DNA from 4 places in the Pseudoalteromonas sp. T1lg24 genome. Region 2 is predicted to be linked to each of the others. Evidence: predicted binding sites of a transcription regulator. Region 2 holds the regulator's gene; each other region holds the start of a gene.

Region 1 (4,179 bases), on a different contig from region 2:
GTAGAATTCGCCAAATTCAATCAGATCTTTGGTTTCAATCACGTTTTCTTTCAACCACTTTTTGGGTAAAAATACGGCAGCGCCATTTTCAACAATAAACGGCGTTCCTAGCCCTAACTGGGTGCGAATGGCGATAATTTCTTTAAAGGTTTTACTGGTACACGGAATAATGGGAAAGCCCAGTTCGTAGCATAAAAATACACTCACTTTTGCAGGCTGAAACTCGTAGCTGTAATGATCTAATAAGGTGCCGTCAAGATCGGTGAATACCGCGAGTTTTTCAGGAAAGCATAACTGTTTAAAACGACCTGTTACGTTAACAATTTCGCGTGTTTCATTTAGGTGTAAGGTGATATCTGTGGTTTGGCTAAAATCAACTAAACCAACTCGGGTGAGCCTTTCAAAAAATAGCACAAAGCGCTCTATTTCTTGTTCGCTCATTATTTTATTGGTTGGCAGTTTATCTTGTTGCAAGCGCAGCTTGGCTTCTTGCTCTTTGCGCCACTGTGCTACCACATCAAAACTAGGTGCTTTTAGCATAATCCAGCGGTCAACTCGCTCGAACACATTTTGGTAAGCACCCTTCAGCTGGTTATTTACGTATTCACGCCATGTGCCGTTTGGGTCTTCAATGGCTTCAAGCGCGTTTATAGGTGTTTTTAAAGCATCTTGTGGCTCTGCGTTAAGCCCTACGCACCACCCCTCTAGAATAATCACATCGGGTGCTGATGTTACTTTGGTCCATTTATCTGATGGAAACGGATTGTCTATGGCTTTATTAAAACGGCGAATAAACAAAGGGCGTTTTAACGTTTTACGCGTAAGCGCTGCTAAGTCGTGATCTAGCTGATCAATTTTGTGGGTACCCGGTACACCGCGTGTACCAAGTAAAGGGTGAATATGTGTGGCAAGTTCTTCGCGCTCAAATGCTGATAAATAATAATCATCGAGCGAAATCGACACCACATTTAAACCAAAGTACATGCGTAGATATTGATTTAAAAAGTCCGTTAGCGTGCTTTTGCCCGAACCTTGGCAACCATTTATACCAATCACCAATGGCTCTTTTGTTCTATTTTGGTGCAGTGCAATTTGCTCTGCGATTGGCGCGTACCAAGTTTTTATTGTTTTTTTAACTTCCTGAGAAAGCGCATGTTTTTCTATAAATTTAGTCAGGAACTTGGTAGAGAGTGTTTGCACCATATTAATGCATCCTTTGAACGTTTTAATAAACTATCTAATAATATGTCAAGGAATGTGCCAAAACATACCACCTGCAGTTTGGCTTAAATAATATAAAGGCTTTCGTAGTTAAAATTCCGAACTATTGGAGAAGTGCTTTTAGCGTTATTTTTACGTTTTATGTGTTCCATAACACAAACAAAGTGTTAAAAAGTAAGGTATTTGGTTAATCTTTAAATCACTTAATACTTGGTATTTAATGTAAAAATAAAATTCAGATAATAAAAACAACAGGCTGAAAATGAAGAATGTAATCGTAGCTGGTGTCGGTATGACTCAGTTTTGTAAACCTGGCCAACAAGAGCCGTATCGCGTTATGGCTGCAAACGCTATTAGATTAGCACTTACTGACGCTGGCGTTAATGTAAGCCAAATCGAACAAGGCTATGCAGCTTATATTTATGGCGATAGCACCTGTGGGCAACATGCGTTTTATGATGTTGCTCAAACCGGTATTCCTATCATTAATGTTAATAATAATTGCTCAAGTGGTTCAACAGCGCTCTATGCTGCAAGGCAAGCTATATTGTCTGGTGAGGTTGAGTGTGTTGTGGCTTTTGGCTTTGAGGAAATGCAAGCAGGTGCGCTGGGTTCACATTGGTCTGATAGGGAAAACCCGTTTGATAGAGCTAATGCAGTATATGATAAATTTGGTATTGCAAATGCACCGATTGCACTACGCGCATTTGGTGCAGCCGGAAAACATTATATGGAAAAATATAATGTCACTAGCGAGCTTTATGCAAAAGTGGCCGTAAAATCACGAAGTCATGCCATACATAACCCTTATTCATTGTTTTCAAAACCACTTACCGTAGAAAGTGTGCTTAATGACAAAATAATTTTTGATGAATATATGACGCGCACGATGGCATGCCCGCCCACCTGTGGCGCTGCAGCTGTCATACTGTGTAGTGATGCTTTCGCTAAAAAGCATAATATTAAACACGGGGTGAAAATTATTGGCCAAGCCATGGCAACCGACACTGAAGAGTCGTGGCAAGACCCTATTCTTTCTGTTGGTACAGGTATGACTAAACGCGCTGCCGAAAAAGCCTTTAACCTAGCGGGTGTTTCACCTCAAGATGTTGATGTAATTGAATTACATGATTGCTTTACCACCAATGAAGTAATTAATTATGAAGCGCTTGGGCTATGTGAAGAAGGCGAAGCAATAAAGCTGATTTCAGACGGCGATAATACTTACGGAGGTAAGTTTGTGATTGGGCCATCTGGTGGTTTGATGTCAAAAGGTCACCCTATTGGTGCAACTGGCATAGCGCAATGTGTTGAATTATGCTGGCATTTACGAGGCCAAGCAGGAAAAAGACAAGTTGAAGGCGCAACGCTTGCGCTACAGCATAATGTGGGCTTAGGCGGCGCTGTAGTAGTTACCGTGTATCAAAAGTAGTTTTGAATTCTGATAGATATAAAAATAGCGCCAAAAGGCGCTATTTTTCAAAACATAAAATACTTTCTAAATTAGAATGGCATTTTGAAGCCTGGAGGCATTTGCATACCGCCAGTCACTGTAGCCATTTTCTCAGCTGAGCCTTCTTCAACGCGTCGAACTGCATCGTTGATTGCTGCTGCAACTAGATCTTCAATCATTTCTTTGTCATCTTCCATTAATGACTCATCAATGTCGATGCGACGAACATTGTGGCTACCTAGCATAGTTACTTTAACAAGGCCTGCGCCTGCTTCGCCAACTACTTCCATATTTTTAATTTCTTCTTGGGCTTTTTGCATGCGCTCTTGCATTTGCTGCGCTTGCTTCATCATGTTACCCATTCCGCCTTTAAACATAATTTTTCTCTCTTTTAATGCATGGCAGCTAGGCTACCAACAGAATTATAATGCCTTTATTGTACCTTCATCTAGCTCTGCGTCAAAGTGTGTCATGAGCTGAGTGATAATTGGGTCGTTTTTAATGGTGTGTACCGCTTGTTGATGACGAAATGCATCAATTTTTTGCTGAATTTTAAACGGTGTTTGTTCAACCACATCGTTAAAATTAATCATTAATTCAACGTGCGTATTTAGTAGGTTTGACAGCGCTTGTTGCAACTGTTCACGCAGCATAGGTGAATCGAGGTGTCGCTGTTCACTGTCAACCAGTAAGCTCACTTCAGCCCCATTTTGCTGATAAATACTGTGCAGAGCAAATTGACGCACGCGACCACCAAGGCCCATGGTTTCAATTTTGTTTGCCCAATCGTCTTGCTGATGAGCAAAACGTTCTTGTGAAATTGGGCTTTCAAAGCCTTCAATAACTTGAAGCTCTGGGGCAGGTGCTTCCTCTTGCTTTGGCTCTGGCGTTAATTGTTCAATTAACTCAGGTGCCACATGCTGAGTTTCTCCGCGGTATTTTTCAAGTGGGCTTTGCTTTGGTTTTGCAAAGTTTTCGCCCCTTTGCTGGGGCTCAGTCTTTTTTATTGACGTTTCGCTACCGTCCGGTTGAATAAGTGAACCCGAACCTGACACATTTCGGCGCGCTAAAATTTTCGCGATTGCTTCGGCTTCGTTATTAAAGTTTTGCTCAAAGCTTGGCTGAGGCGACTCTTCTACTGGTGGCTGTTCATTTACCACCTGCTCAGGCATTTGCTGTGGCTCTGGTGCACTATCGAACTGTTGCTGTTGCTGTTGCTGTTGCTGTTGCTGTTGCTGTTGCTGTTGCTGTTGCTGTTGCTGTTGCTGTTGCTGTTGCTGTTGCTGTTGCTGTTGCTCAAACATTTCAGGCGCTTGCGATTGTGACGTCAACTGCTCAGCTTGTGCAAGTACGTCATCCATTTGCTGATTTACTTGCTGCTCTAATTGTTCTTGAGATGGTTGCTCTTGCGAATGTTGTTCCTGAGATTGCACTGGTGCTATTTGCTGTTGCGGCGCAGGAGCAAGCGGTGCTGGTTTTTCAACTACAGGTTGTACAGGTTCAAG
Region 2 (4,179 bases):
ACAAAACGTTATTGCCAAAAGTCTAACGCCAAATATCATGCTCAATATAATTGAAGCGGCAAGCGTAGAATATTTAATTAATAGCAAACTAATGACTTCTCAATCCGAAGTAAAAATGACAGGTCCGGGACTTGAAATTAAAGGACAAGGCCTCAATGCTAATTTAGAAGAGCAAGTTATTAAGTTAATAAACCATACAAAGACCACTTATTATGACCAATAACATGACGAAATTACTGTCAATCGCTGGACTAGCCTTCACTTTGTGTATCACAAGTGGACACGCTATCGCTGAGCAGATCAAACTTAAGCACCCACTTGAGATTGACGCCGATGAGCAAGCTGCTCGCTTAAAAGAAAATGTCGGTATTTTTCGCCATAATGTGCAAATTAAGCATGGCAATATGACCATCACCGCCGATTACCTTGAGGCACATAAACGAGCTGAGTTAGGAGATAACCAGCAATTACTTATTGCCAGTGGTGACCCGGTAAAATTTATTGCTGAACAAGAAGATGGGTCAATCATTGTCGCAAGTGCTAAAAAAGTCACTTACGATGTGGCTAAATCATTATTTACAATGTCTGGTGGCGCCAAATTTCAACAAAATGGCGACATGATGTCAGCAGATACCATCATCTATGATCGCGCTGCTGAAACAGTGACGTCTAAAAAAGCTGAAAACTCAACTAACCAAGTAAAAACCATCATCAATACGCAAAATGAACAAGGCGAACAATGAGCACATTAATTGCCGAAAAGCTGGCTAAAAGTTACAAATCACGCCAAGTGGTAAAAAATGTTGGTTTAGAAGTAAAGGCTGGCAGTATTGTTGGTTTGCTTGGTCCTAACGGTGCCGGTAAAACTACGACGTTTTACATGATTGTTGGTTTAGTACCGAGCGACAATGGCGTTATTCGTATTGACGATAATGACATTACACTGCAACCAATGCATAGTCGCGCCCGTTTAGGCATAGGCTATTTACCGCAAGAATCGTCGATTTTTAGAAAGCTCACTGTGTATCAAAACATCATGGCGATTCTAGAAACACGCAAAGAACTTAATCGTGTGCAACGCGAAGAAGCGCTCGATGATTTATTAGAAGAATTTAACATTGGCCATATCCGAGATTCACAGGGTATGGCATTGTCGGGTGGTGAACGTCGTCGTGTCGAAATTGCGCGCGCATTAGCCGCAAACCCCAAATTTATCCTGTTAGATGAACCTTTTGCTGGTGTTGATCCTATTTCAGTGATAGATATAAAGAAAATAATTGAGCATTTGAAAAATCGCGGCATTGGCGTGTTAATAACAGACCACAACGTGCGTGAAACCTTAGATGTATGTGAAAAAGCCTACATTGTTTCTCACGGCGAATTAATCGCATCTGGCACGGCTGAAGACGTTTTAAACAACCAAAAAGTACGCGATGTATACCTAGGTGAACAATTCAGACTATAGTAATAGTTATAGGCCTTAAATTTGGAATTGAATTGTTAACTAGCGGCTTGAAATCGAAAGAAGGATTAGAATAACTACATGAAGCAATCTTTACAGCTTCGCCTTGGGCAGCAACTAACAATGACTCCACAATTGCAACAGGCTATTCGCTTGTTGCAGTTGAGTACGTTAGATTTGCAGCAAGAAATTCAAGAAGCGCTTGATGCCAATCCTTTACTTGAAGAAGACATTGACTACAGTGACGATAAACAAAACAACGAAAACACTGAGTCAAACAAAGACGAATCATTAAACGGCGATGATATTGAAGCAGCGCCAAGCCAAAGTGAAATTGAATCAAGCGACGCACTTAGCAACGAGAATATTTCTGAAGATTTAGCTATGGATGTGTCGTGGGACGATTATATCAGCGCCGCACCGGTTTCTGTCAGTAACGCCCCAGCTCCTGACAACGATACTGTGTATCAAGGCTCAACCAGCGAATCATTGCAAGATTACTTAATGTGGCAATTACGCTTAACGCCGTTCAGCGACACCGACGAGATGATCGCAACCACTATTGTTGAAGCGGTAGACGATTCAGGTTATTTAACACAAAGTAGCGAAGAAATTTTAGAAGCGGTACAGCAATCTGACGACCAAGAACAAATTGAACTAGACGAAGTTGAAGCTGTACTTAAACGCGTTCAACTCTTTGATCCTGTTGGTATTGCTGCGCGTTCGTTACAAGAATGTTTATTGATCCAGCTCAATCAGTACGACAAAAATACCCCTTGGCTAAACGAAACAAAGAGCGTAATCTCAAACCATATGGAACTTTTAGGATTACGTGATTATCGTACAATAATGAAGAAGGCTAAACTCAAGGAGCCTGAGTTAAAAGAAGTCTTAACATTAATACATAGCCTTAATCCAAAACCAGCTGAAAGCATCATAAAAGAAGAACCTGAATACGTGGTTCCCGATGTTTCAGTAAAGAAAATTAAAGGACGCTGGCGCGTTGATTTAAACAACGATAGCATGCCAAAGATCCGCGTGAATGAACAATACGCTGCGCTTACTCGCTCGATGAAATCAAGCACTGACAGCCAGTTTATTCGCAACCATTTGCAAGAAGCAAAATGGTTTATTAAAAGCTTAGAAAGTCGCAATGATACTTTATTAAAAGTAGCCAATTGCATTGTTGAACAACAACAGGCATTCTTTGAATATGGTGACGAAGCAATGAAACCTATGGTTTTAAACGACGTTGCCGAAATGGTCGAGATGCATGAGTCGACTATCTCGCGTGTAACAACGCAAAAATACATGCATACACCACGTGGCATTTATGAGCTTAAATACTTTTTTTCAAGCCACGTTAGCACGGAAAATGGGGGTGAGTGTTCATCCACCGCGATTCGAGCACTGATCAAAAAGCTAGTTGCGGCGGAAAATCCTGCTAAACCATTAAGTGATAGCAAGATTACCGACTTACTAGCGGAACAAGGAATTAAAGTGGCGCGACGCACTATCGCAAAATACCGTGAGTCGCTATCCATACCACCGTCTAATCAGCGCAAGAGCCTGATCTAGACCAAATAGAAGGAAAATGCTTATGCAATTAAACTTAACAGGTCGTCACGTAGAAATTACTGATTCTTTAAGAGACTATGTCACTAACAAATTTGCAAAACTAGAGAGGCATTTTGATCATATAAATAACGTGCACGTTATTCTAGATATTGAAAAACTATCACAAAAAGCAGAAGCTACTATGCATGTTAACGGTGGCGAATTGTTTGCCTCTACCGAGCATCAAGATATGTATGCAGCAATCGATGGCCTGGTCGACAAACTAGACCGCCAAGTAATTAAGCACAAAGAGAAACTTTCTCGCCACTAAAATGAAATTAACCGATATTATTGCTGAGGACTGCGCTAAAACCGCGGTCCTTTTTAATAGCAAAAAAAGACTGTTTGAATTTATTAGCGACCTTGCCCATCAGCAAGCCCCTGATATTACTTCTCAAGAGTTTCTTGAAGCCTTACTGCAACGCGAAAAGCTAGGTAGCACGGGTATTGGTAAAGGCCTCGCCATTCCTCATGGCCGCATTGATGGCCTACAAAATACCATTGGCTTTTTAATTGTAAATCAGTCACCTATTCCGTTTGATGCCATTGACGATAAAGACGTTGATATTTTTATCGTACTGCTCATACCAGAACAAAAGTGCCAGCAACATTTGCAGACTTTAGCCACCATCGCTGATAAACTAAAAGATAAGCAGTTTTGCCGTCAACTACGTCACGCTGAAAATAATCATCAGCTATATCAAATCATTAGTAGTGAGGCGAGTTAACTAAGGGAGATGTAAGTGCAACTTATTTTAGTCAGTGGTCGTTCTGGTTCAGGAAAAACAGTCGCACTCAGAGTATTGGAAGATCTCGGGTATTATGTTGTTGACAATATTCCTGTTAATTTATTGCCTTCGTTGATCCGCTCAGTTTCAGATAAATACGACAAAATTGCAGTGAGTGTTGATGCTCGCAATATGACTAAAGAGCCAGAGGAAATAGAAGAAGTACTCGACTATTTACCTGGTTTTGCAACACCAACCTTATTTTACCTTGATAGCGATGACAGCACGCTAATTAAGCGCTTTTCAGAGACGCGCCGCTTGCATCCGTTATCACTGAATAATATCTCCCTTGAAGAAGCCATTGAAGCTGAG
Region 3 (4,179 bases), on a different contig from region 2:
TACACGAATAAAAGCGCAAATTGATTTACAAGAAAGATGCTGGCATAAAAAATAAATGCGATTGCGCCAGCCCAAAAAATTAACGTAAATACTTTGAGAGGTTTGAACGAATTTCTTTCAGGGTGCGGGCGTAAAACAAATAACAAAGTAAAAATTGTGATAGAAATTAAGGCCGTTAAAGGCAAACTCACCACCCATTGCAAAACAGTATATGCTGGCTCACCTTTCTTCGCATTACTGTTATTCGCTGCATACAATAAAATGCAGGGAATAAAAGAAAATAATACAGCCCAACCAATGCCTTTCTTAAACCTTCTAGTCCAATCATCTTTCAAATTTTTGTCATTTCTAACGGCATCAGCCGCGGCTAAAACAACAACAGATACGGCCCCTAAGCTTGAGAACAATCCTTCGTCCATTATTCTATTCCTTGTCTAAATATTAATTATCTTTTTTGTAGCATAAAACAACACTCAAGCTATTGCTATATATAATATTTCCCAATTGATATACGTGTAATTAATACGCATAAAAAAAGCACCTTTCGGTGCTTTTTTGTAGTGCAGTAATTGGGACAGGATTAAGACTGTTTTACAACGCGAAGGTTATCTTCTACGTTTTCAACGTCGTCTGCATTTTTAGCAATGGTAATTGCTAATTGCTTTTCAGCTTCTGATTCAACTTCACCTGTTAAGGTAACGTTTTGGCCTTCAACATCAACGTCAATGCTCGTACCGCTAATATCTGTATCGAACAATAAGCGTGTTTTGATTACCGTTGCAATTTTTGCGTCTACAAAGTCAGATTCAATTTGACTGTCGTCTTTTTCTGACTTGTTTTTGCTATCTGGTAGCACTGTTAAGCGGTTTTCAACCTCTTTAACGCCGTCGATACCAATCACTAACTCTTGTGCCAGCTTTTTATCAACATCGTGATTTACTTTACCCGTTAGCGTTACCACACCTTTATCCACATCGGTGTTAATATCAAACGAATTTAGCTGTGTATTGAAAAGTAAAGTTGCTTCAGCTTTACCATCAATCCAAGCGTCGCTTGCTTCTTTTTCCCACTGGTTGTCTTTCGCATTTACTGAAAGAGCAGTTGTAGATAAAACAGTAACTAGTGCAAGTGTATTAAATGTACGATTCATAATAAATTTCCTTTTTGCTGAGTTCGATTTACTTAATGCATTTCACATACCAGAATTTTTAACTTTAAATATCAACAACTTATGGAAAAGCAGGAATTTACCAATGTAGCATTTACACAACCAGTGTGAAAAATATCCCTGTACGTTTTACACAAATACACTGCCTCATTATTACAAACGCCTCACAACACCTTAGCCTTACTCAATTTAGCTGCGCTGGCATATAAACTGCGTAACCCCAGGTAACGTCATTACATTTTTAAAGGAGCAGTTATGTCGATTACATTGGAGAAGTTTTGGTCTCTTATAAATGAAAAGCTCACTCACTGGCTTGAAATAACCATAAAGAATTTGCCCAACATGGTAATTGCGCTTGTTATCTTCATTATATTTTTAGCTTTATCTAAATGGATATCGGGTTGGATAAAAAAATTACTTAACCGTATTTTTGAGTCATCACAAATAGCCGGCCTTATTACAGGCATTTGTCGCATGGTGATTATTGTTATTGGTTTCTTTTTCGCACTCGACATTATGGGGCTGTCAAAAGCGGTGGCATCATTACTTGCGGGTGCAGGCATTATTGGCCTTGCCATTGGCTTTGCTTTTCAAGATATGACCGAAAACCTAATTGCAGGTATTGTAATGGGTATTCGAAAACCCTTTCGCGTTGGCGATATTATAGAAGCCGGCGATACCTTTGGCACGGTAGAGCGCATTAATCTTCGCAATACCTTAATAGAGAACTTTTATGGTCAAATGGCCATAGTGCCCAACAAAATCCTGTTTAAAAACGAGCTATTAAATTACTCGCGCCTACGTAAACGTCGTATAGAAGTATCTGTGGGGATTTCTTACGCAGACGATGTAGATAAAGCACGAGACGTGCTAACCGATGCTATTAATGATCTTGATGGCGTAATTAAACAATCTGAAACTGCAGTGTATGCCAGCGAGTTTGCTGACAGCTCAGTAAACCTGCTTGTATGGTTTTGGATAGACTACCCAGGCGAGATTGGCTTTATGGAAATGCGCCACAAAGCGGTTGCCACTATTCATAAAACACTTGAGCAAAACGACATTCTTATTCCGTTCCCAATCCGTACTTTGGACTTTAACGCAAAGGGTGGCCACTCTTTGCAAGATATACAGAGTCAAGATAAGTAAAAACTTCATAGTGCCTGTAAATGTGTCGCAGGCACTTTTTCACAAAAACACCCAAGCCACTGATTTATATTGATTTTATTTTTGGCACACGCCATGCATTAATAGTTTGAACCGTTAAGAAAATTGAAAAGGAGCATTTATGTCAAACTCGAATTACAACTTAACCCCGGTAAAAGAGCTTGTGAAAGTTTTAAATGGCGGTATCGAATTTTATAAAGAAGCCAAAACAAAAGTCTCTAGCCAAAGTCTTGAAATCATCTTCGACCGCATGATTTCTGAGAAAGAGCGTGCCGCGGCTGAATTGCAACCATTAGTAGTGCTTGATGAAGGTGAAGTTGAAACGGACAGCGACTTAGTTGTATCAATGCGCGAAACATACACTAAGGTGTTGTCGGTAGTAAGTACTGATAAAGAACATACTTACATTGCCCAGCTTGAAGAAGTTGAAGACCGCGTACTTGATAAAATTGAAGCAGCGCTTGAAGAGCCATTGCCAGCGCCTTACTTCAGTACGTTAAAACTGATTCAAAACAGCATGCAAGCGTGTCATGACGAGATGAAAGCATTGCAAGAAGTAACCGCTTAATAGTTAACCTAACCCCAATAATTAAGGAGGATGTATGCTTGGTTGGTCACTTACATTTATTGTTTTAGCAATTGTTGCCGCACTTTTAGGATTTGGTGGCATTGCAGGCGCCGCAGCGAGTATCGCGAAGATTTTGTTCTTTGTATTTGTCGCTCTATTAGTTCTGTCGCTAATTTTACCCAAAATAAGGGCGCCCAAGGCCTAAGCGGGCCGTAAAACCGCTATTACTCAATTAATTTTATAAGGAAAAATATCATGAAAACATTAATGACAATGACAAAAGTAATTGCACTTGGTGCCGTATTTACACTAACGGGTTGTTCTGAAGGCCCAGCAGAAGATGCAGGCGAGCGTATTGATGAAGCCATCACCGACGCGCAAAACAAAGCCGAAGACCTGTGTGAAAAAGCGAAAGAAGAGATCGGCAGCGAAGAACAAAACTGCTAATAGCTTTGCAACCACAGAGTTTATTAATCTGATTTAAACCCCAACGAGTAGGCCTAAGCGACTATCATTATCCCCAGATAGTCGCTTTTTTTATTTTAAAATTTAAACCACACCACCTCGTCAAGTCATAACATCTAAAAAATAACTCTCTGATATTTCATACTTTAATAGATTTATGATTCAACCACTGTTCAAAATAAGTTAAAAATACTTTTACCTGCTTTGGTAAGTATTGTCTGCTTGCGTAAATGGCTTGTACGCCCACTACTTCAGTATCGCTGTGGCTAAACCCTCGTACGTATTCATCTAATAGCAATACAAGCTTGTTATTGGAGAGATCTTCTCTTATGTCGATCAACGATTTAAATGCTATGCCATGACCTTGAACTGCCCAATGCCTAATTACTTCACCATCAGAGCACGATAAATGCGGCGCTACCTTTATTAGCTGCCGTTTGTTATTAATTTCAAAATACCACTCGTTTAGTGGCTGTCCTGAGCGCTCTAAAATCAAACATCGATGCTTTAATAACTCTTTCGGGTGTTGCGGTAATCCATAATTTTTTATGTAATCGGGCGAGGCGCATAGTACTCGTCGATTTTTAGCTAACGGCCTACTAATTAGGTTACTGTCTGGTAAATTACCAAATCTAAAAGCGATATCTACCCCTTCATCGATGATGTTAATTAAGCTGTCAGTTAACATTAAATGAGGTGAGACATCTGGGTGAATACTGCTAAATTCTGCAAGGGCGGGGGCGACATATTGTCGGCCGAAATCAGATGTTGCCGATATTCGTAAATGTCCTCGCAAGGTGTTTTGCGATTC
Region 4 (4,179 bases), on a different contig from region 2:
TTGGCGCGCCTTCTAAACTAAAATCAAAACCATAGGTATTGTAAGGGGCCCCAGCTTGATTTAACACATTGTCATATGGTGGCGTTAGTACCACAGTTGTTGTAACAGCTGGAGTGCCATCCGTTATATCAAACTCATTTGGGTTGGCTGTTTTTGTAATAGTAATAGGGCCATTGGTTAAAGACGGAGGCGGACCTGCTGTAAAACCTGCAGCCGTTGTATCCGTGACTGTACCACCTGAAATACTGCCTGTACCTTGGTTATTAATATTACTATTTGTTCGGATCGGCGATGCTAACGCCAAATCTTCTGGTCTGTTCGTCGCTAATTGAATATTTGTTGACGCCTCTGAATTAAGTTTTAACTCAAACTTATCTCCCACAGCAGCACCAGCAGTAAGGTTTATTTCTAAACCATATAAAAAGCCACCAGCACTACCCGCATTAGCTACGCCGCCAGCTACTGTTGCTACAATTGGCGTACCAACGGGGTCGCCATATTTATCAAGTGCAGAAACTGTTATTTGGTTTGCCGCAGTGTATTCAATTAGAAAATCAGAAGCAGGAATTTCGCTACCGTGTCCTGCTTCAACAGTACCGGTAACTTGTGCCGTACCTGTATTTGCTGCATATGCGTATGCACCTGCACTAGGAATCGTGAACAAATCACCGCCTAATTCACCATCCGCATCCAGTCCTAATCTATTTTGTTGGTTAAATGCATCTGCCATTGCCAAACTTAATTGACCTAGTTTGTTTTGTGATGGAATCAAAATATCTTCGCGATATGCCAATAGCCCACCTATTTTACCTTTCAACAAACTTGTATCTACTTCAAGCGGTATTGCCTTACCTGAGTCCACATCTAATTTTAAATCTTTAAAATTGGGGTCTGGATCGCCGGAGAGTGAAAATAAATTAAACGCGCCATCTTCCATTACAACAGCTTCACCTGTGCCCATAAACACCAGCTTTTCACCATTTGGACCATCTAGCGTTTCAATATCTATGTACTCAGCCAACTCTTTAATGGCCAAGTCACGTTGGTTAATAGTACTGTTTAGAGCACTGCCATCAGGGCCTGAAGAACCCGATGCAATAGCAAGATTAAGTTCGCTGATTTTATTGATCAGTCCATTTGCTTCATCGGTATAGATTTCAAGTTGATCATTCACAATGGTTTTTTGGTCAAACACTATGCCAGAAAGCCGACCCAATTGATCGATATACCCTTGTGCATCATTAAAAAATAAATTGCGGCTCACCGATGATGATGGCTGATTCAATGTCTCTTGTAGTGAGCTAAAAAGTGAATTAATGCTAGTAGACAAACTATTAGATTCTTCAGCAAACAAACTGTCAACGCGGGCGGACTCATCAACAAACTGGTTAAAGAAAGCAAGATTAGACACATCGCGATTTAATTGTTGTTGCGCAAAGTCATTCACTAAGCGGAAAGTTTGCCCAAGTCCAACTTGGTTATCGAACAGTGTTCTATGTTCTGTGCGCTCTCGAACATAACCTTCGGTATTGACGTTGGTAATGTTTTTACTGGTAGTTTGCAGTAACTCTGAGCTTGCACGTACACCTGAGTTTGCAATATTAAGTAGATTAAAAGACATTAGTTAGTGCCTCCTAAACTTGTTATCGAACTTTTCATCATATCGTTTACATTTATTCCTGAAGCGACAGCGTTGAGTGCTTGCGTAAATTCACTGCGCTTTAGCACATCTTTAATTTTGTCTGCATAATTAGGGTCAGTGGCATACCCTGCTTTTTGTAATTCATCGAGATACTGAGATGGGTCTGACGTTGTTTTCAGTGCTGATTGATAGCGTGGGTTTTGCTGTAAAAAGTTAACAAAATCATCAAAACTTTCAGCAATGCTGTTATACGCTCTAAAATTAGATTGTTTTTTAACAGCGACGCCTTGTTCAAATTCAAGCGAAGCTTTAGCAGCTTTATCACCTTGCCATGCGCGGTCAGCTTTAATATTGAAAAAATTATTTGAGCTTTGCCCATCACTCTTAGTAATCACATGTTTCCCCCAGCCTGTTTCAAGCGCTGATTGCGCCAACATGACAGCAGGACTTAACCCTATTTTTTCAGCTGCGCTTTTAGCGTGCTGCCAAAGTTCTGAAACAAACGACTGCTCATTTTCAAAGGCAGTATCCTCACCTGTTGTATTTATCTGTTCTGGTGAGTCTGAATTTGCGGTATTCAATGAAGGCTTTTGCATTGGCGCAATTTGGCTTGATGAAAACAAACTTGCAGGGGTGTATTTTCCTGGCGTTGGTGAAAGTTGCTGGACGATAATATCGGCAAGTCCTAATGCACCACTTTGTGAAAGCTCCATAGAAAGCTGCTGATCGTGCATATCACGATAAAATTTAACGCTGCTTTCATTAAACGGGCTATCTTCGTCCTCAAATGCTTCGTTGGCTTTACGCATACTTTTAAACAGCATTTGTGTAAAAATAGATTCAAACTGAGCTGCAACTTGCTTAAGCGCCTTTTTATCAGGATCGCCTTGCAGCGCTTCTTGACGTAAAGAATCTAAGTTACTCAAGTCAAAGAAACTTTGTTGATGATTTATGTTGTTACCATCCATAAGTCAGCTCTCATTCAATAAATTGGCTACGAAACACACTGATAAATCAATGCAAAAATCAAGCCAAGGAAACCAAATTAAAGCGCTAAACAAAAAAGCCCTGCAATGCAGGGCTTTAGTAACAATCTGTATACTTAAATCACGATTAGCTGGCCACTTATTGCGCCCGCCTCTTTCAGCGCTTCAAGTATTGCCATTAAATCACCTGGCGCCGCGCCGACTTCGTTAATCGCTCGTACGAGGTCATCTAAACTCGCACCTGGGTCAAACACAAAAGCACGAGTATCATCGCGTGCTACATCAATAATGCTTTGCTCGGTAACAACCGTTTGCCCGCCAGCAAGTGCGTTGGGTTGATTAACATTTTGCTGCTCGGCAATGGTGACAGTCAATCCACCATGGGTGATTGCAGCGGGTTCTAAAGTAACATTTTTACCAATCACGATAGTGCCTGTACGCGAATTAACGATAATTTTTGCGCTGTTATCAGCTGGTTCGAATTCAAGATTTTCTAAAGTAGCGAGGTAAGCTACGCGTTGCGCTGGGTCGCGTGGTGCTAACACTTTAACCGACGCTGCATCCATTGCTGTGGCAGTATTTGGGCCTACTAAATCGTTAATCGTATCAGATAAGGCTTTTGCAGTAGAAAAATCAGGACGGTGCAGATTAAATGTAATGTGATCACCTTGGTTGAACGGCGATGCGACCGCACGTTCGACAATCGCGCCGTTTGGAACACGGCCCACAGTTGGTGTATTTACTAATACCTTGCTGCCATCAGCACCCTCGGCGCCTAATCCGCTAACCACCATGCTGCCTTGTGCAATTGCATACACATTGCCATCAACGCCCTTTAGAAAGGTTTGAATTAATGTACCACCGCGCAAGCTTAATGCGCTACCAATTGACGATACGGTAACATCGATTGTTTGACCCGGTTTCACGAAAGGCGGTAAATCGGCATGTACAGCTACTGCTGCGACATTCTTAATCTTAGGCTTTAAGTTTGCTGGTAACGTGATACCAAAACTGCTGAGCATGGCTTTAAAACTTTGCTCGGTAAAGCTACTTTTTTCACCTGTGCCAGGCAAACCAACAACTAAACCATAACCAACAAGCTGGTTACTACGTACCCCTTCAACAACGGTCACATCTTTAATACGTTCTGCTGTTGTTGGGAAACTAAAAAGGCTAAGAAGCGCGATAAAACCAATAGCAAAATTACGCATGCGACCTCCTAAAAAGGGTTTAATGGGCTTAAGAAGAACTGGGCTAACCACCCTGCTTCTTGTGCATCTGCCAGTGCCCCTTTACCAGAGTACTGAATACGTGCGTTTGCAATACGGGTAGACATCACCATATTGTCAGCACTAACATCCTTCGGACGAACGATGCCTTCTAAACGAATAAATTCTTCACCGGTATTAAGCGTAAGCCACTTTTCACCGCGAATAACTAAATTACCGTTTGGTAATACACGCATCACATTAACTGAAATATTACCGTTTAGACTATTTGACTGATCTGACTTCGCATCGCCTTTATATGAGCCCTCTGAACCAACACCGT

What was found. Region 2 encodes sigma-54, which starts transcription at its own class of promoters, with help from an activator protein. Its sites were predicted from a motif close to GTTGGCACGNNNNTNGNNT; they were not measured.
Region 1: C2M30_RS11260 (HAD-IIB family hydrolase) is a predicted target of sigma-54. The motif match lies at 1,247-1,265, and genes of this name have one in related genera.
Region 3: C2M30_RS16205 (ferritin-like domain-containing protein) is a predicted target of sigma-54. The motif match lies at 2,398-2,416, and genes of this name have one in related genera.
Region 4: flgJ (flagellar assembly peptidoglycan hydrolase FlgJ) is a predicted target of sigma-54. The motif match lies at 2,660-2,678, and genes of this name have one in related genera.

What each region holds. Positions count from the first base shown of each region.
Region 1 is NZ_PQCB01000018.1:71,589-75,767, forward strand. It holds gene C2M30_RS11260 (HAD-IIB family hydrolase) at 1-1,203, opposite strand, end outside; gene C2M30_RS11265 (lipid-transfer protein) at 1,484-2,653, shown strand; gene C2M30_RS11270 (YbaB/EbfC family nucleoid-associated protein) at 2,725-3,051, opposite strand; gene dnaX (DNA polymerase III subunit gamma/tau) at 3,097-4,179, opposite strand, start outside.
Region 2 is NZ_PQCB01000034.1:322,497-326,675, reverse strand. It holds gene lptC (LPS export ABC transporter periplasmic protein LptC) at 1-223, shown strand, start outside; gene lptA (lipopolysaccharide transport periplasmic protein LptA) at 225-743, shown strand; gene lptB (LPS export ABC transporter ATP-binding protein) at 740-1,465, shown strand; gene C2M30_RS20965 (RNA polymerase factor sigma-54) at 1,544-3,040, shown strand; gene hpf (ribosome hibernation promoting factor) at 3,063-3,350, shown strand; gene ptsN (PTS IIA-like nitrogen regulatory protein PtsN) at 3,352-3,807, shown strand; gene rapZ (RNase adapter RapZ) at 3,823-4,179, shown strand, end outside.
Region 3 is NZ_PQCB01000033.1:886,210-890,388, reverse strand. It holds gene C2M30_RS16220 (hypothetical protein) at 1-419, opposite strand, end outside; gene C2M30_RS16215 (BON domain-containing protein) at 581-1,150, opposite strand; gene C2M30_RS16210 (mechanosensitive ion channel family protein) at 1,424-2,317, shown strand; gene C2M30_RS16205 (ferritin-like domain-containing protein) at 2,457-2,903, shown strand; gene C2M30_RS16200 (DUF1328 domain-containing protein) at 2,938-3,108, shown strand; gene C2M30_RS16195 (hypothetical protein) at 3,159-3,350, shown strand; gene C2M30_RS16190 (LysR family transcriptional regulator) at 3,508-4,179, opposite strand, start outside.
Region 4 is NZ_PQCB01000006.1:246,794-250,972, forward strand. It holds gene C2M30_RS04150 (FlgK family flagellar hook-associated protein) at 1-1,621, opposite strand, end outside; gene flgJ (flagellar assembly peptidoglycan hydrolase FlgJ) at 1,621-2,610, opposite strand; gene C2M30_RS04160 (flagellar basal body P-ring protein FlgI) at 2,745-3,839, opposite strand; gene flgH (flagellar basal body L-ring protein FlgH) at 3,848-4,179, opposite strand, start outside.